One region of the Pectobacterium araliae genome, then DNA from elsewhere that is predicted to be linked to it. Evidence: predicted binding sites of a transcription regulator. Region 1 holds the regulator's gene; each other region holds the start of a gene.
What was found. Region 1 encodes PhoB, which activates phosphate uptake and scavenging genes when phosphate is short. Its sites were predicted from a motif close to CTGTCATAAAACTGNCNNAT; they were not measured.
Positions count from the first base shown of each region.

Region 2: pstS (phosphate ABC transporter substrate-binding protein PstS) is a predicted target of PhoB. The motif match lies at 1,589-1,608, and genes of this name have one in related genera.
Region 3: glpT (glycerol-3-phosphate transporter) is a predicted target of PhoB. The motif match lies at 2,033-2,052, and genes of this name have one in related genera.

Region 1 covers NZ_AP028908.1:1,124,252-1,129,132, forward strand. Annotated here, with positions in the region: gene AACH44_RS05010 (AAA family ATPase) at 1-182, opposite strand, end outside; gene sbcD (exonuclease subunit SbcD) at 179-1,405, opposite strand; gene phoB (phosphate response regulator transcription factor PhoB) at 1,691-2,380, shown strand; gene phoR (phosphate regulon sensor histidine kinase PhoR) at 2,408-3,730, shown strand; gene AACH44_RS05030 (PstS family phosphate ABC transporter substrate-binding protein) at 3,746-4,684, shown strand.
Region 2 covers NZ_AP028908.1:4,624,931-4,629,811, forward strand. Annotated here, with positions in the region: gene AACH44_RS20955 (amino acid ABC transporter permease) at 1-663, shown strand, start outside; gene AACH44_RS20960 (amino acid ABC transporter ATP-binding protein) at 660-1,394, shown strand; gene pstS (phosphate ABC transporter substrate-binding protein PstS) at 1,730-2,770, shown strand; gene pstC (phosphate ABC transporter permease PstC) at 2,934-3,893, shown strand; gene pstA (phosphate ABC transporter permease PstA) at 3,893-4,780, shown strand; gene pstB (phosphate ABC transporter ATP-binding protein PstB) at 4,867-4,881, shown strand, end outside.
Region 3 covers NZ_AP028908.1:234,678-239,558, forward strand. Annotated here, with positions in the region: gene yigL (sugar/pyridoxal phosphate phosphatase YigL) at 1-486, shown strand, start outside; gene glpT (glycerol-3-phosphate transporter) at 585-1,934, opposite strand; gene glpA (anaerobic glycerol-3-phosphate dehydrogenase subunit A) at 2,249-3,916, shown strand; gene glpB (glycerol-3-phosphate dehydrogenase subunit GlpB) at 3,906-4,881, shown strand, end outside.

The DNA.
Region 1 (4,881 bases):
AACCGTGGTGTTTCGTGATACAGCGCCAGACAGATGGCATCCAGCAGCGTGGTTTTTCCTGCGCCAGTTGGGCCGGTAATGGCAAACAAGCCGTTGCTGGAAAAGGGCTCCTGCGTGAAGTCGATCTTCCATTCGCCTTTCAGCGCGTTGAGGTTTTTTAAGCGCAGACTGAGGATTTTCATTGGGCAGGCTCGCTATTTTCCAATTCATTAATAACCTGAGTAAACAGCGTGCGAACGCGCTGTTGGCGACCCTCTTCCATTGCCGTCTCCGTTGCCAGACGACGCTCAAAAACGTCATATACGCTCAATTCGTCCAGCGTTTCCTTGTCCTGTTGTGTAATTGTCTGCATACGCTGTTCGCGCGTGCGACGTAGCAGAAGCACCTCAACGGGCAGGTTCTCAGTCATCGCTTGAACGCGTTTTTGCATGTCGCTCAGATAATCCTGTGTACTGAGTTCGATATCCAGCCAGACGGGTTTATCGCCCTGATAGTTCTGGAAAACGGACAGTTGTTGCTCAATATCGCTCAGACTGCCTTTAATCAACTGCATCGGCTGGGTTACGGGAATGGGCAGTATGTCTATTTGCGGTGGCGTGTCTGGTGCAAAACTCACCAGACAGATGGACTTCTCGCTGTTGAGTTCATCAAAACTTAGCGGGATAGGCGAACCGCTGTAGCGAATGTGCTCACTTTGTGTCACGCGCTGTGGGCGGTGAATATGCCCAAGTGCAATGTAATCCGCAGGGGGAAAAGCTTGAGCAGGGAAGGCATCGAGTGTGCCAATATAGATCTCGCGCACGGATTCTGAGGCGGTTGCGCCAATCGTCGTCAGATGGCCGGTTGCAATAATCGGCAGTGGCAGGCCAAGCTCGTCGCGTTTTTGGCAAGCCAGTTGATAGCACTGCTGGTAGTGCTCGGTAATCGCTTCCTGTAGCGCCAGCTGTTTTTCATCACCGGATTGTCCAGCTTTGCTGGTTAGCACATCACGCGGGCGTAAAAAAGGAATCGCGCAGAGCAGGGCACCGGGCTGCCGCTGACGGTTTTCCAGCAGGAGTACCTGCTGGGCGGGATCGTCGCTGGCACAGGCAATGACGCGCGTATTCAGGCAGGCCAACAACTCGCGCGATTCATTCAACATTGCGACGGAATCATGGTTGCCGCCGAGAATGACAAGTTGGCAGCCTGTGCGCTGGAGTTCTACCACGAAGCTATAATACATTTCCCGTGCATAGCTGGGGGGCGAACCGTTATCAAAAATATCACCTGCGACTATAATGGCATCGACCTGATGGTGTTCCACCTGAGCGATAAGCCAGCGCAGAAAAGCCTGATGTTCAGCGGCGCGGCTTTTGGTATAAAAGTATTGCCCTAAATGCCAATCGGCTGTGTGGATAATGCGCATCGTGTTCTCTCGATATTCATGCCGCGTGGCGTTGTCATTATTCATGATGTGAAAGAGGGCGTTGTCGCTATAGCGCTTTGTCACCGTAATGCCATGATTATATATAGCAGGGATGACGGCTGTCGCGGTGGAATCAAGAGTTTGGAAAGCGGCTCGAAAAATCAGATGTATGCGCTGTAACACCAGACGATGAGTGGCCGTGTGTTTTTCATAAATCTGTCATAAAACTGACGCATAATGCCTTTCGCCTGCTAACAGCGACGATGATTAACGACAGGATTAACAATGGCAAAACGCATATTAGTCGTGGAAGATGAAGCACCAATTCGTGAAATGGTTTGCTTTGTACTGGAACAAAATGGCTATCAACCAGTGGAAGCCGAAGATTATGACAGTGCGGTCACGCAACTGTCAGAGCCGTTCCCAGAGCTGGTGTTATTGGACTGGATGCTGCCAGGCGGTTCGGGCCTGCAATTCATCAAGCATATGAAACGCGAGGCGCTAACGCGTGATATCCCGGTAATGATGTTGACCGCGCGTGGCGAAGAAGAAGACCGCGTGCGTGGGCTTGAAGTGGGGGCGGATGATTACATTACCAAGCCGTTTTCGCCCAAAGAATTGGTGGCGCGTATCAAAGCCGTGATGCGCCGAATTTCACCGATGGCGGTGGAAGAAGTGATTGAAATGCGTGGCCTGAGCCTCGATCCTTCCTCGCATCGGGTGACCACCGAAGAGCACGCGTTGGACATGGGGCCGACGGAATTTAAACTGCTGCATTTCTTTATGACGCATCCTGAACGTGTTTATAGCCGGGAACAGTTGCTGAATCACGTTTGGGGCACTAACGTTTATGTTGAAGATCGTACTGTCGATGTCCATATTCGTCGCCTGCGTAAAGCACTGGAAACCAGCGGACATGACAAAATGGTGCAAACCGTTCGGGGAACGGGCTACCGTTTTTCAACGCGTTACTGAGGTGATCGTAACCGGAGAAACATTAACGTGCTAGAACGTTTATCCTGGAAAAGGCTGGCATTGGAGCTGGCTTTTTTTTGTTTGCCCGCGTTGCTGCTGGGGCTGATTTTTGGCTATTTGCCCTGGTTTCTGCTGGTCGCCGTATTAGGCTTACTCTGCTGGAATTTTTATAACCAGCTTAAACTCTCTTATTGGCTGTGGGTTGACCGCAGCATGACGCCACCGCCCGGCCGCTGGAGCTGGGAGCCGCTATTTTATGGACTTTATCAGATGCAGTTGCGGAACCGACGCCGACGCCGAGAACTGGCGCTCCTGATCAAGCGGTTTCGCAGCGGTGCCGAATCCTTGCCGGATGCCGTGGTGATCACCACCGAAGAAGGGACGATCTTCTGGTGTAATCATTTGGCGCAGCACCTGCTCAATTTTCGCTGGCCGGAGGATAACGGTCAGAATATCCTTAACTTATTGCGCTACCCCGAGTTCACGAATTACATGAAAGGACAGGATTTTAGCCGTCCTCTCACGTTGCAGTTGAATAATTCCCACCATGTTGAATTCCGTGTGATGCCGTATTCTGAAGGGCAACTTTTGATGGTGGTGCGTGACATTACGCAAATGCATCAACTCGAAGGCGCCAGACGTAACTTTTTTGCCAACGTAAGCCATGAACTGCGTACGCCGCTGACGGTGTTGCAGGGTTATCTGGAAATGATGCAGGAAGAAACGCTGGATGCCGCACTACGCGGGAAGGCGTTGAATACGATGCAGGAACAGACTCGACGCATGGACGGGCTGGTCAAACAGCTGCTGACCTTGTCCCGCATTGAGGCGGCGACGGCGATCGATCTGAATGAAAAAGTCGATATTCCGTTAATGCTGCGCGTATTACAGCGTGAAGCGCAGACGCTGAGTCAAGGGCGTCATGAGATCGTCTTTCGTGTGAATGAAAATCTCCGCGTGTTTGGTAACGAAGAACAGCTGCGTAGTGCAGTATCCAACCTGGTGTATAACGCAGTCAACCATACGCCAGCGGGGACGCGTATCGAAGTCTGCTGGCAGAAGATCCCACAGGGGGCGCAGTTTCAGGTCAGCGATAACGGGCCGGGGATTGCAGCCGAGCATTTGCCGCGCCTGACTGAACGTTTTTATCGGGTGGATAAGGCGCGTTCGCGACAGACTGGCGGTAGCGGGCTGGGGCTGGCGATTGTTAAGCACGCACTTAGCCATCACGATTCCCGTTTGGAGATTATGAGTGAAGACGGTCTGGGATCGCGTTTTGTCTTTACGTTGCCGAATCGGTTGATTGTCCCTACCTCTGTGGCTGAAAATACGGCGAAACCTTCTGCCTGACGGAAAACGTTATTCATGATAGTCGCCACACGTATCGCAGTTGCTTTTTTACTGCTGCTCAGTGCGTTTTGCTCCGCGCAGCCCCGTCAAATGCTGGCGGGTAATCTCTCCAGCGCGGGGTCAGACACGCTGGCTAATCTGATGGCTTTTTGGGCGGCGGATTTCAGCCAGCATTATCCGAATGTGAATTTACAGATTCAGGCTGCGGGTTCGTCCTCTGCACCTACGTCTCTGGCGTCGGGTGCCGCCCAGCTCGGGCCGATGAGCAGAGCGATGAAGGCCAGCGAAATTGAGGCGTTTGTTCAGCACTATGGCTATCCGCCGCTGGCGGTGCCAGTGGCGATGGATGCGCTCGTCGTATTGGTTAATCAGGATAACCCGCTGTCTGGACTAAATTTGTCACAGTTGGATGCTATCTTTTCGATTACGCAGCGCTGTGGTAATCAGCAGCCGATAAAACAGTGGGGCGATCTCGGGTTACGCGGTAGCTGGGAGAAACGCACGCTATTACGCTATGGGCGAAATTCTGCCTCAGGAACCTATGGGTTCTTTAAACAAAAAGCGCTATGTCGCGGCGATTTCCTGCCTCAAGTCAATGAATTGCCAGGTTCGGCGTCCGTTGTACAAGCGGTTGCGGCATCAACGGATGCGATCGGTTATGCCAGTGTGGGGTTTCGTACCAGCGGCGTAAAGATGCTGCCATTAGCTGCACAAGGCACGGACTACATTTCCCCTTCAACTGAAAATATCCGCAGCGGTTTATATCCCTACACCCGTTATCTCTATATCTATGTCAACAAAGCACCCGGTCAACCGTTGGAAGCGCTGACGGCGGCATTTCTAGCACGCGTGTTGTCCGAAACGGGGCAGTCGCTGGTGAATCAGGACGGTTATTTACCGCTGCCGGAAGAAACGCGTCGTCAGGCGCATCAGATGATTGGCCTGCCAGAGTAATTCCTCTCCCTATCAATAATTGGTGCTATTTTCACACCATATGAATTTTATTCACATGACGTGAAAATTCTTCCATTGCCCTGAGATTCTTCACGTGACAGGATAGTTTCAAATTTAGACGTCCAGATGGCTAAATAAGATTAAATGTAACTATCCCTCTGGGCAAATATTTCATATTGAAACTATCTGCCAGTACA
Region 2 (4,881 bases), 1.2 Mb from region 1:
CTCGCGGTGTTGCTGTCGTTCCCACTTGGTGTTTTGGTTGGGTTAGCGCGGCTATCACCGTGGCGCTGGTTAAGCTGGCCCGCCACGTGCTGGGTATATACGTTGCGTGGCATTCCACTGATGATGGTTGTGTTCTGGACCTATTTCTGTGTGCCGCTGCTTATCGGCCATAACATCAGCGGTTTTTCGACCATGCTATGCACACTCGTGATTTACGAGAGTGCCTACATTGCCGAGATTGTGCGCGGAGGGATTCAGGCGCTGCCGTCAGGGCAATATGAAGCCTCGCGTGCATTGGGGATGAGCCACCTGAAAGCCTTACGGCTGGTGATCTTACCCCAGGCGTTATTTAACTCGCTGCCAAGCCTGATCAGCCAGCTGGTGTCGATTATCAAAGACAGCACATTGGGCTATGTGATTAACGTTCCTGAGCTGACCTACGCGGCTAATCAAGTGAGTAACCAACTGCTTACCAAACCGTTTCAGGTTTTCGCCATTGTCGCACTGAGTTACTACATCATCTGTTTTAGTTTGACTTTTTTAGCGAACCGACTTGAAAGCTGGATTGCCAACAAACGACTGAATGAACAATCCCCGTCGGGTGATGATAACCCTCATCAATTATTTTTCGCCAACCCTAATCTGAAGAAGGAGGCACCATGATCCCGATGATTTTATTTAATCAGGTCAATAAATGGTACGGTGAGTATCAGGCGCTGACCGATCTGAGTGCTGAAGTTAAACCTGGTGAAGTGGTGGTGGTTTGCGGTCCATCCGGTTCTGGAAAATCCACGCTAATTCGTACCGTCAATCGTTTAGAGCCTATTGAGCAAGGGCAGATCTTATTTGATGGTATGGATATTCATGGCACCAGTACGCGACTGAATCAACTGCGTACACGCATTGGCTTTGTCTTTCAGAACTTCAACCTGTTCCCGCACGTATCGGTTATGGATAACATCATGATGTCGCCGATCAAGGTGCTGGGCATGAAACGTTCAGAAGCCCGTAAGAACGCAGGAGAATTGCTTGAGCGGGTGGGGTTGTCACACAAAGCACAAGCGTATCCCGCACAACTTTCCGGTGGGCAACAGCAGCGCGTGGCAATTGCGCGCGCACTGGCGATGAAGCCACCTGTCATGTTATTTGACGAACCGACATCGGCGCTCGATCCTGAAATGGTCGGCGAAGTGCTGAATGTGATGCGCGGTCTGGCACAAGAAGGAATGACTATGATGTGTGTGACGCATGAAATGAATTTTGCCCGTGACGTTGCCGATACCATTTGGTTTATGGATCAGGGACGAATTTTGGAGAAATCAACGCCAGCGCGATTCTTCACAGCGCCTGAGCACCCTCGTGCAAAGCGATTTTTGAGCGATTTAGTTGTATAAAATAGTGCCTGTACATCGAGGGGTGTACAGGTTTCGGCGGGTCAATACTCACAAGTCAGCCCTTCGGGTTCCCCGGTTTTGCATGGATTTTGCCCTACTGCGTTCATCTCGGAAATCAGGTGATGCAGGGGGGAATCATCCGCTGTAACTCCCCACAGAGCTTAAAAAGGCCTGAATTTCCCCGCTTACTGTGGTTGTCATAAAACTGTCATGTTGTGTACATTTTACTGTCACCAAATTGTCCTATTTTTCCTCCTGCGAACTACACTCTGATTTGATAACTCTGATTGATAACGACTCTACGTCGAGACGTCGAGTATCCCACAGGAGGGATTATGAAACTGATGCGTACCACTCTTGCCAGTGTTGTTGCGGCAACCTTTTCTCTGACAGCGGTCTCCGCTTTTGCAGCCGCTAACCTCACCGGTGCCGGTGCGACATTCCCTGCGCCTGTTTATGCCAAATGGGCTGACTCTTATCAAAAAGAAACCGGCAATAAAGTTAACTATCAAGGAATCGGTTCTTCTGGCGGTGTAAAACAGATTATCGCTAAAACGGTAGATTTCGGTGCTTCTGACGCGCCTCTGGCCGACGACAAATTAGCACAGGATGGTTTATTCCAGTTCCCAACCGTTATTGGTGGCGTGGTACTGGCAGTAAACGTTCCTGGTATCAAATCTGGCGAATTGACGCTGGACGGTAAAACACTGGGTGATATCTACCTGGGTAACATCAAAAAATGGAACGACCCGGCCATCACCAAACTGAACCCGAACGCCAAGCTGCCAGATCAGGATATCGCTGTGGTTCGTCGTGCTGACGGTTCTGGTACGTCTTTCGTGTTCACCAGCTACCTGGCAAAAGTGAACCCAGAGTGGAAAGAGAAGATTGGTGCAGGTTCTACTGTGAACTGGCCAACCGGTCTGGGCGGTAAAGGTAACGATGGTATCGCGGCGTTCGTACAACGTCTGCCTGGTTCTATCGGTTACGTAGAATACGCGTATGCCAAGCAGAACAACCTGGCTTACACCAAACTGATTTCTGCCGATGGCAAAGCGGTTAGCCCGACTGGCGCCAGCTTCAGCAACGCGGCTAAAGAGATCGACTGGAGCAAGTCTTTCGCTCAGGATCTGACGAACCAGAAAGGCGCGGATGCATGGCCGATCACCTCAACCACGTTCATCCTGGTTCAGACCAAACAGGAGAAACCTGAGCAGGGCGCTGAAGTGTTGAAATTCTTCGACTGGGCGTTCAAGAAAGGTGGCGAGCAAGCTGAAGCGCTGGATTACGCCACACTGCCAAAAGAAGTGGTTGAGCAAATCCGTGCTGCCTGGAAAACCCAGGTAAAAGACAGCAGCGGTAAAGCGCTGTACTAATTATTGTATCGACACCATCGTGTTGATAACCAGAGCGTGATGAGGTTTTCAGGTTCTGGGAAATACGTAGTGGAATAACACGTCGTATCGGGGCGGAGAGGTGATAGCAACCTCTCTGCCTTCAATAGCTTATCAAATGCAGTTAAAACGAGAAGAGAGACGTATGGCGGAGTACAAGCCAACTATCAAAGCCCCGGGGAAATATGGCGATATCCTCTTCAGCACGCTGGTAAAACTGGCGGCGCTGGTTACGCTACTGCTGTTGGGCGGCATCATCGTTTCCCTGATTGTGGCGTCCTGGCCCAGCATCGAGAAGTTCGGTTTTTCCTTCTTGTGGACGAAAGAGTGGGATGCGCCCGCAGAGCAGTTTGGTGCACTGGTTCCGATTTACGGTACGGTCGTAACCTCACTGATTGCACTGATTATTGCGATTCCGATTAGCTTTGGGATTGCGTTATTTCTGACTGAACTGGCACCCGCCTGGTTGAAACGCCCGCTTGGCGTAGCCATTGAATTGCTGGCGGCCATACCGAGTATTGTTTATGGCATGTGGGGGCTGTTCATTTTTGCTCCGCTATTCGCCAAATATTTTCAGCAGCCAGTAGGCAACGTCCTGTCCGGCATCCCTATTGTGGGTTCACTGTTCTCTGGCCCAGCATTCGGGATTGGTATTCTGGCGGCCGGCGTTATTCTGGCCATCATGATTATCCCTTACATTGCAGCGGTCATGCGTGACGTGTTTGAGCAAACGCCCGTCATGATGAAAGAATCTGCCTACGGTATTGGCTGTACAACGTGGGAAGTGATTTGGCGCATTGTACTGCCTTACACCAAGAACGGTGTCATCGGCGGGGTGATGTTGGGATTGGGGCGTGCCTTGGGGGAAACCATGGCGGTCACCTTTATCATCGGTAATACCTACCAACTCGACAGCGCGTCGCTGTATATGCCAGGCAACAGTATTACCTCTGCGCTGGCGAACGAATTCGCCGAAGCGGAATCCGGCGTACACACGGCGGCGCTGATGGAGCTGGGGCTGATCCTGTTTGTGATTACCTTTATTGTTCTGGCATGTTCAAAGCTGATGGTGATGCGTCTGGCTAAAAATGAGGGGGCGCGCTAATGGCGACATTAGGCATAGAGCAAGACGCTGCTCTGGAGCGTTCGCGGCGTAAAATGCAGGCCTGGCGCCGCCAGAAAAACCGCATTGCGCTGTTCTTATCCATGTCCACGATGGTGTTCGGCCTGTTCTGGCTGGTCTGGATCCTGTTTTCGACCGTGACCCGAGGCGTAGATGGCATGTCTCTGGCGTTGTTTACCGAAATGACGCCGCCGCCTAATACGGCGGGGGGTGGGTTGGCGAATGCCATCGTCGGGAGCGGATTGTTGATCCTGTGGGCGACGCTGCTGGGTACGCCGCTGGGTATTATGGCGGGCATCTATCTGGCGGAATACGGTCGTAAATCCTGGATCGCCGAAGTGATTCGTTTCATCAACGACATTCTGCTTTCAGCACCGTCGATTGTGGTGGGTCTGTTTGTCTACACGCTGGTGGTGGCCAAGATGCAGCACTTCTCCGGCTGGGCGGGCGTGCTGGCGCTGGCGCTGTTGCAGGTGCCGATTGTGATTCGAACGACCGAAAACATGCTTAAACTGGTACCGGATAGCCTGCGTGAAGCGGCTTATGCGCTGGGTACGCCGAAATGGAAAATGATTTCGGCGATTACGCTGAAGGCATCAGTATCGGGCATCATCACCGGGGTGTTGCTGGCTATTGCGCGTATCGCCGGAGAAACCGCTCCGCTGCTGTTTACATCGCTGTCGAATCAGTTCTGGAGCACGGATATGATGCATCCGATTGCTAACCTGCCAGTCACCATCTTCAAGTTTGCCATGAGTCCGTTTGTGGAGTGGCAGCAGTTGGCCTGGGCAGGGGTTCTGCTGATTACGCTGTGCGTTCTGCTATTGAATATTCTGGCGCGTGTTATTTTCTCTGCTAAGAAGCATTAATTAGCGAAGAAATCGTAATTCGTTGATAAACAGTAAATAAATTCAAGGTGTTGCCCGGCAGCGCCAGGAAAAAGAGAGAAGTCTTGATGAGTATGGCTACT
Region 3 (4,881 bases), 890 kb from region 1:
TACCGTGATGATGAATGGTTTATGAACCGTCCGCGTGCGGAAGAAGAGCGTTTCTTCAAAGAGTCGATCTTTAAATACAAGCTGTTTGAACCTGCATTACTTGAGACCGATGGCGTCAGCAAGGTGTTCTTTACCTGCGATTCCCACGAGCAACTGTTACCGCTGGAAGAAGCGATCAACGCGCGTTGGGGCGATCGCGTCAACGTGAGTTTTTCGACGCTCACCTGTCTGGAAGTGATGGCGGGCGGCGTATCTAAAGGCCATGCGCTGGAACAGGTGGCGAAGATTATCGGCTTCTCGCTCAAAGAGTGCGTGGCGTTTGGCGATGGTATGAACGACTACGAAATGTTGTCGATGGCGGGTAAAGGCTGCGTGATGCAGAACGCGCATCAGCGCCTGAAAGATTTACTGCCGGATCGCGAAGTGATTGGCACTAACGCGGATAGCGCGGTGCCGAATTACCTGCGGGAATTGTTTCTGAAGTAATTCATCGCCAAGGCCGGTAGCGACGTACTGGGGGAGGCAGTTGGATAGGATGATGCGCGGCGTAGCAGGTACGCCGCGCAGACAATACACGTTAAAGGTTAAGCGCGGTTGGCTAATTCTGCTTTATGCTTTTTCTCATTCAGCATAACAACAACCAGCAGAAGTACCGCCATAATGCTGCCGCCGATCATCACCATGAAACCGCCGTCCCAACCGAAGAAGTCAACGGTGTAGCCAACGATGGCGCTGGCGGCAACGGAGCCACCGAGGTAGCCGAACAGACCAGTGAAGCCCGCTGCCGTACCTGCCGCTTTCTTCGGTGCCAATTCCAGCGCGTGCAGGCCGATAAGCATAACCGGGCCGTAAATCAGGAAGCCGATGATGATCATACACGCCATGTCCACACCCGGATTACCGGCTGGGTTCATCCAGTACACGATAGTTGCTATTGTCACCAGCGTCATGAAGAACACGCCCGTTGCACCGCGGTTACCTTTGAAGACCTTATCAGACATCCAGCCGCACAGCAGCGTACCCGGAATACCCGCATATTCGTACAGGAAGTAAGCCCAGGAAGACTTATCCAGCGCGAAGTGCTTAACTTCCTTCAGGTAAGTCGGTGACCAGTCGAGGATGCCGTAACGCAGCAAGTAAACGAAGACGTTGGCGATAGCGATGTACCACAGCAGTTTGTTCGGGAAAACGTACTGCATGAAAATCTGCTTAGCCGTCAGTTCTTCTTCGTCTTTTTCATTATAGTCAACTGGATAGTCGTTTTTATACTCTTCAACTGGCGGTAAACCACAGGACTGAGGAGTATCACGCATTAAGGCAAACGCAATCAGCGCAACCAGAATCGCGGCGAAAGCTGGCATGTAGAGTGCCGCTTTCCAGTCGTTAAACCAGGCCATACCCAGCAGGAACAGCAGAGGTGGCAGCCCGCCGCCGACGTTGTGAGCACAGTTCCATACCGACACAATGCCGCCACGTTCTTTTTGTGACCACCAGTGAACCATGGTGCGCCCGCACGGTGGCCATCCCATTCCCTGGAACCAGCCGCACAAGAACAGCAGGACGAACATGACGGCAATGCTGGATGTTGCCCACGGTACAAAACCCATGAACAGCATAACGGCAGCGGCCAGAATCAGACCAGCAGGCAAGAATACTCGCGGGTTGGAACGGTCAGATACCGAACCCATGATGAATTTGGAAAAGCCGTAGGCGATGGAGATACCGGACAGTGCAAAGCCAAGATCGCCGCGCGAGAAGCCCTGTTCAATCAGATAAGGCATTGCCAGGGTGAAGTTTTTGCGTACCAGATAGTAAGCGGCGTAGCCAAAAAAGATCCCCATGAAAATCTGCCAGCGTAAGCGGCGATAGAGGGGATCGACACGATCCTGCGACACGCGTGGCTGGTGGGCTGCGGGCCTAAAAATACTCAGCATAGATATCTCCAATGCGAAAAAAAACGATAGCTTTTTTGTTCTATTACGAACGTTATTGTAAGGGGATAGCGTGCAAATGAGTGTGATTCATGACGCTAATGTTACACTTTTATGAAACTGTGACGATTTTTGCGCTCATGTTAACAGAATTGGAAAATTACACTGTGTGGTTTTAGTGATGTAAATCACACTTATTGTTTTTAAACTCCCATTTATTTTCGTTTAGTGTTCGTTTTTGCTCTTTATCAAACATTAACCCTTCTTTTTGTGTCCCAATAGCAACATACATACCCTCCGCCTGAAGTGAGAGCAGAATGAAAAACACGGGGAACTGGCGTGAAACTGACGTGGTTGTCATCGGCGGTGGCGCAACGGGGGCGGGTACGGCACGGGATTGTGCCCTGCGTGGACTGCGCTGCCTGTTACTTGAACGTTATGATATTGCGACCGGAGCGACCGGGCGTAATCACGGCTTATTACACAGCGGTGCCCGCTATGCGGTAACCGATGGCGAGTCTGCCCGTGAATGTATTGAAGAGAACCAGATTCTCCGGCGGATCGCTCGCCATTGCATTGAACCTACTGATGGTCTGTTTATCACCTTGCCGGAAGACGATCTCGGCTGGCAGGCGCAGTTTATCACTGCCTGTCAACAGGCAGGGATTGGCGCTCAGGCGTTGGATCCGCAGGAAGCGCTACGGCTGGAGCCAGCGGCAAACCCTACATTGACTGGTGCGGTTCGCGTGCCGGATGGCTCTGTCGATCCTTTTCGCCTGACGGCGGCCAACATGATCGATGCCTGCGAGCACGGCGCGGAAGTGCTGACCTATCATGAGGTCATCGGGCTGATTCGTCAGGGCGATCGTATTACCGGTGTGCGCGTTTTCGACCATAAAAAAGGTGTAGAAACAGAAATCTATGCACAGGTGGTGGTCAACGCGGGCGGTATTTGGGGGCAACATATTGCGGAATATGCCGATCTGCGTGTGCGCATGTTCCCGGCAAAAGGCGCGCTGTTGATTCTTGGCCACCGCATCAACAACATGGTGATCAACCGCTGTCGCAAACCGGCGGATGCCGACATTTTGGTGCCGGGCGATACCATTTCGCTGATTGGCACCACTTCAACTCACATCGATTACGATCAAATCGACAACATGCTGGTGACGCCTGCTGAGGTGGAAACGCTGATGCGGGAAGGCTCAATGCTGGCACCGAAGTTGGCGAGCACGCGCATTCTACGTGCCTATGCAGGCGTCCGCCCGCTGGTTGCCAACGATAGTGACCCTAGCGGGCGTAGCGTGAGTCGCGGCATTGTGCTGCTTGACCATGCCAGCCGTGACGGGCTGGAGGGATTTATTACCATCACTGGTGGCAAGCTGATGACCTATCGTCTGATGGCAGAATGGGTGACTGACGCGATCTGCAAGAAACTGGGTCATGACGTAGCTTGCTCAACGGCACAGACGCCGTTGCCCGGTTCTGAATCGCTGGAGGATGTGAAAACCGCGCCTCATGCTTTATCTGCGTATCCTGCGGCAAAACCGCTCTCTGCGCCGTTGCGCGGTTCGGCGATTTATCGCCACGGTGAACGTGCCGGGCGAATGCTATCCGGTGAACGTTTGGATCGTAGTCTGGTGTGCGAATGTGAGGCCGTGACGGCAGGGGAAGTGCGCTACGCCGTGGAATCGTTGCAGGTGAACAACCTGATTGATTTGCGTCGGCGTACTCGTGTTGGCATGGGAACTTGTCAGGGTGAGTTGTGCGCCTGCCGCGCGGCGGGGTTGTTGTGCCGTCTGGGGACTGCGACGCCGGAGCAATCGCTCACGCAGCTCAGCCAGTTTTTGAACGAACGCTGGAAAGGGATTCGCCCGATTGCCTGGGGCAATGCGCTGCGCGAAAGTGAGTTTACCAGTTGGATTTATCAGGGATTGTGCGGCCTGACGGCCAGCGACAGTCAGGAGGATCGTCATGCGCTATGACGTTGTGATTATCGGTGGCGGACTGGCGGGATTGACCTGCGGCATTCGTTTAGCGGAGCAGGGAAAACGCTGTGCGATTGTCAGCGCGGGGCAGAATGCGCTGCATTTTTCTTCCGGTGCGCTGGATTTACTTTCCCATCTCCCTGACGGACAGCCCGTGAGCCAGCCGCTTGATGCGTTGAATGAGTTGGCGCGTCAGGCTCCTCATCACCCGTATTCCCGTATAGGCGCGACGGCGCTAGCGACTTTGTTGCCACAGGCTGAGGCGCTGCTGGAACGTAGCAACATCACTCTGCTGGGCGACCATCACCACAATCACTGGCGTATGACGCCGTTAGGTAAGTTTCGTGCATGTTGGCTAAGTCCGGTTGATGGCGTCACGCGTGGTCTGCCGGATTCCTGTTTTGGCGACAATCCACTCATCGCCGGGATTGAAGGCTTTCTGGATTTTCAGTCTCGTATTGTGGCTGGCACGCTTCAGACGCAGGGTGTTGCGGCACGTAGCGATGAGCTCAAGCTGCCGGTGTTGGATCGGTTACGTCAAAACCCCAGCGAATTCCGTGCGGTAAATATCGCCCGTGTGCTGGATCGACCGGAAAATCGCGCGACGCTGGTGGAAGAGTTGTCGCTTCTGGCCAACGGCAACGATGCCATCATCATGCCTGCCTGTCTGGGATTGGACAGCCCCGAGATCGTGCGTGAACTCGCTGATGCATTAGGTAAACCGGTGCTGCTGCTGCCGACCTTACCGCCGTCGGTACTCGGATTGCGCTTGCATCAGGCGCTGTCGCAGCGTTTCCGCCAACTGGGTGGCATGGTGATGCCGGGCGATCGCGCGGTGCGTGCATCGCTGTCGCCGCAGGAGATCGCTGTTCATAGCCACCACCACCGTGATATTCCGCTGCGGGCGAAGCATGCGGTGTTGGCGAGCGGGAGTTTCTTTAGCAATGGGTTGGTAACACAGT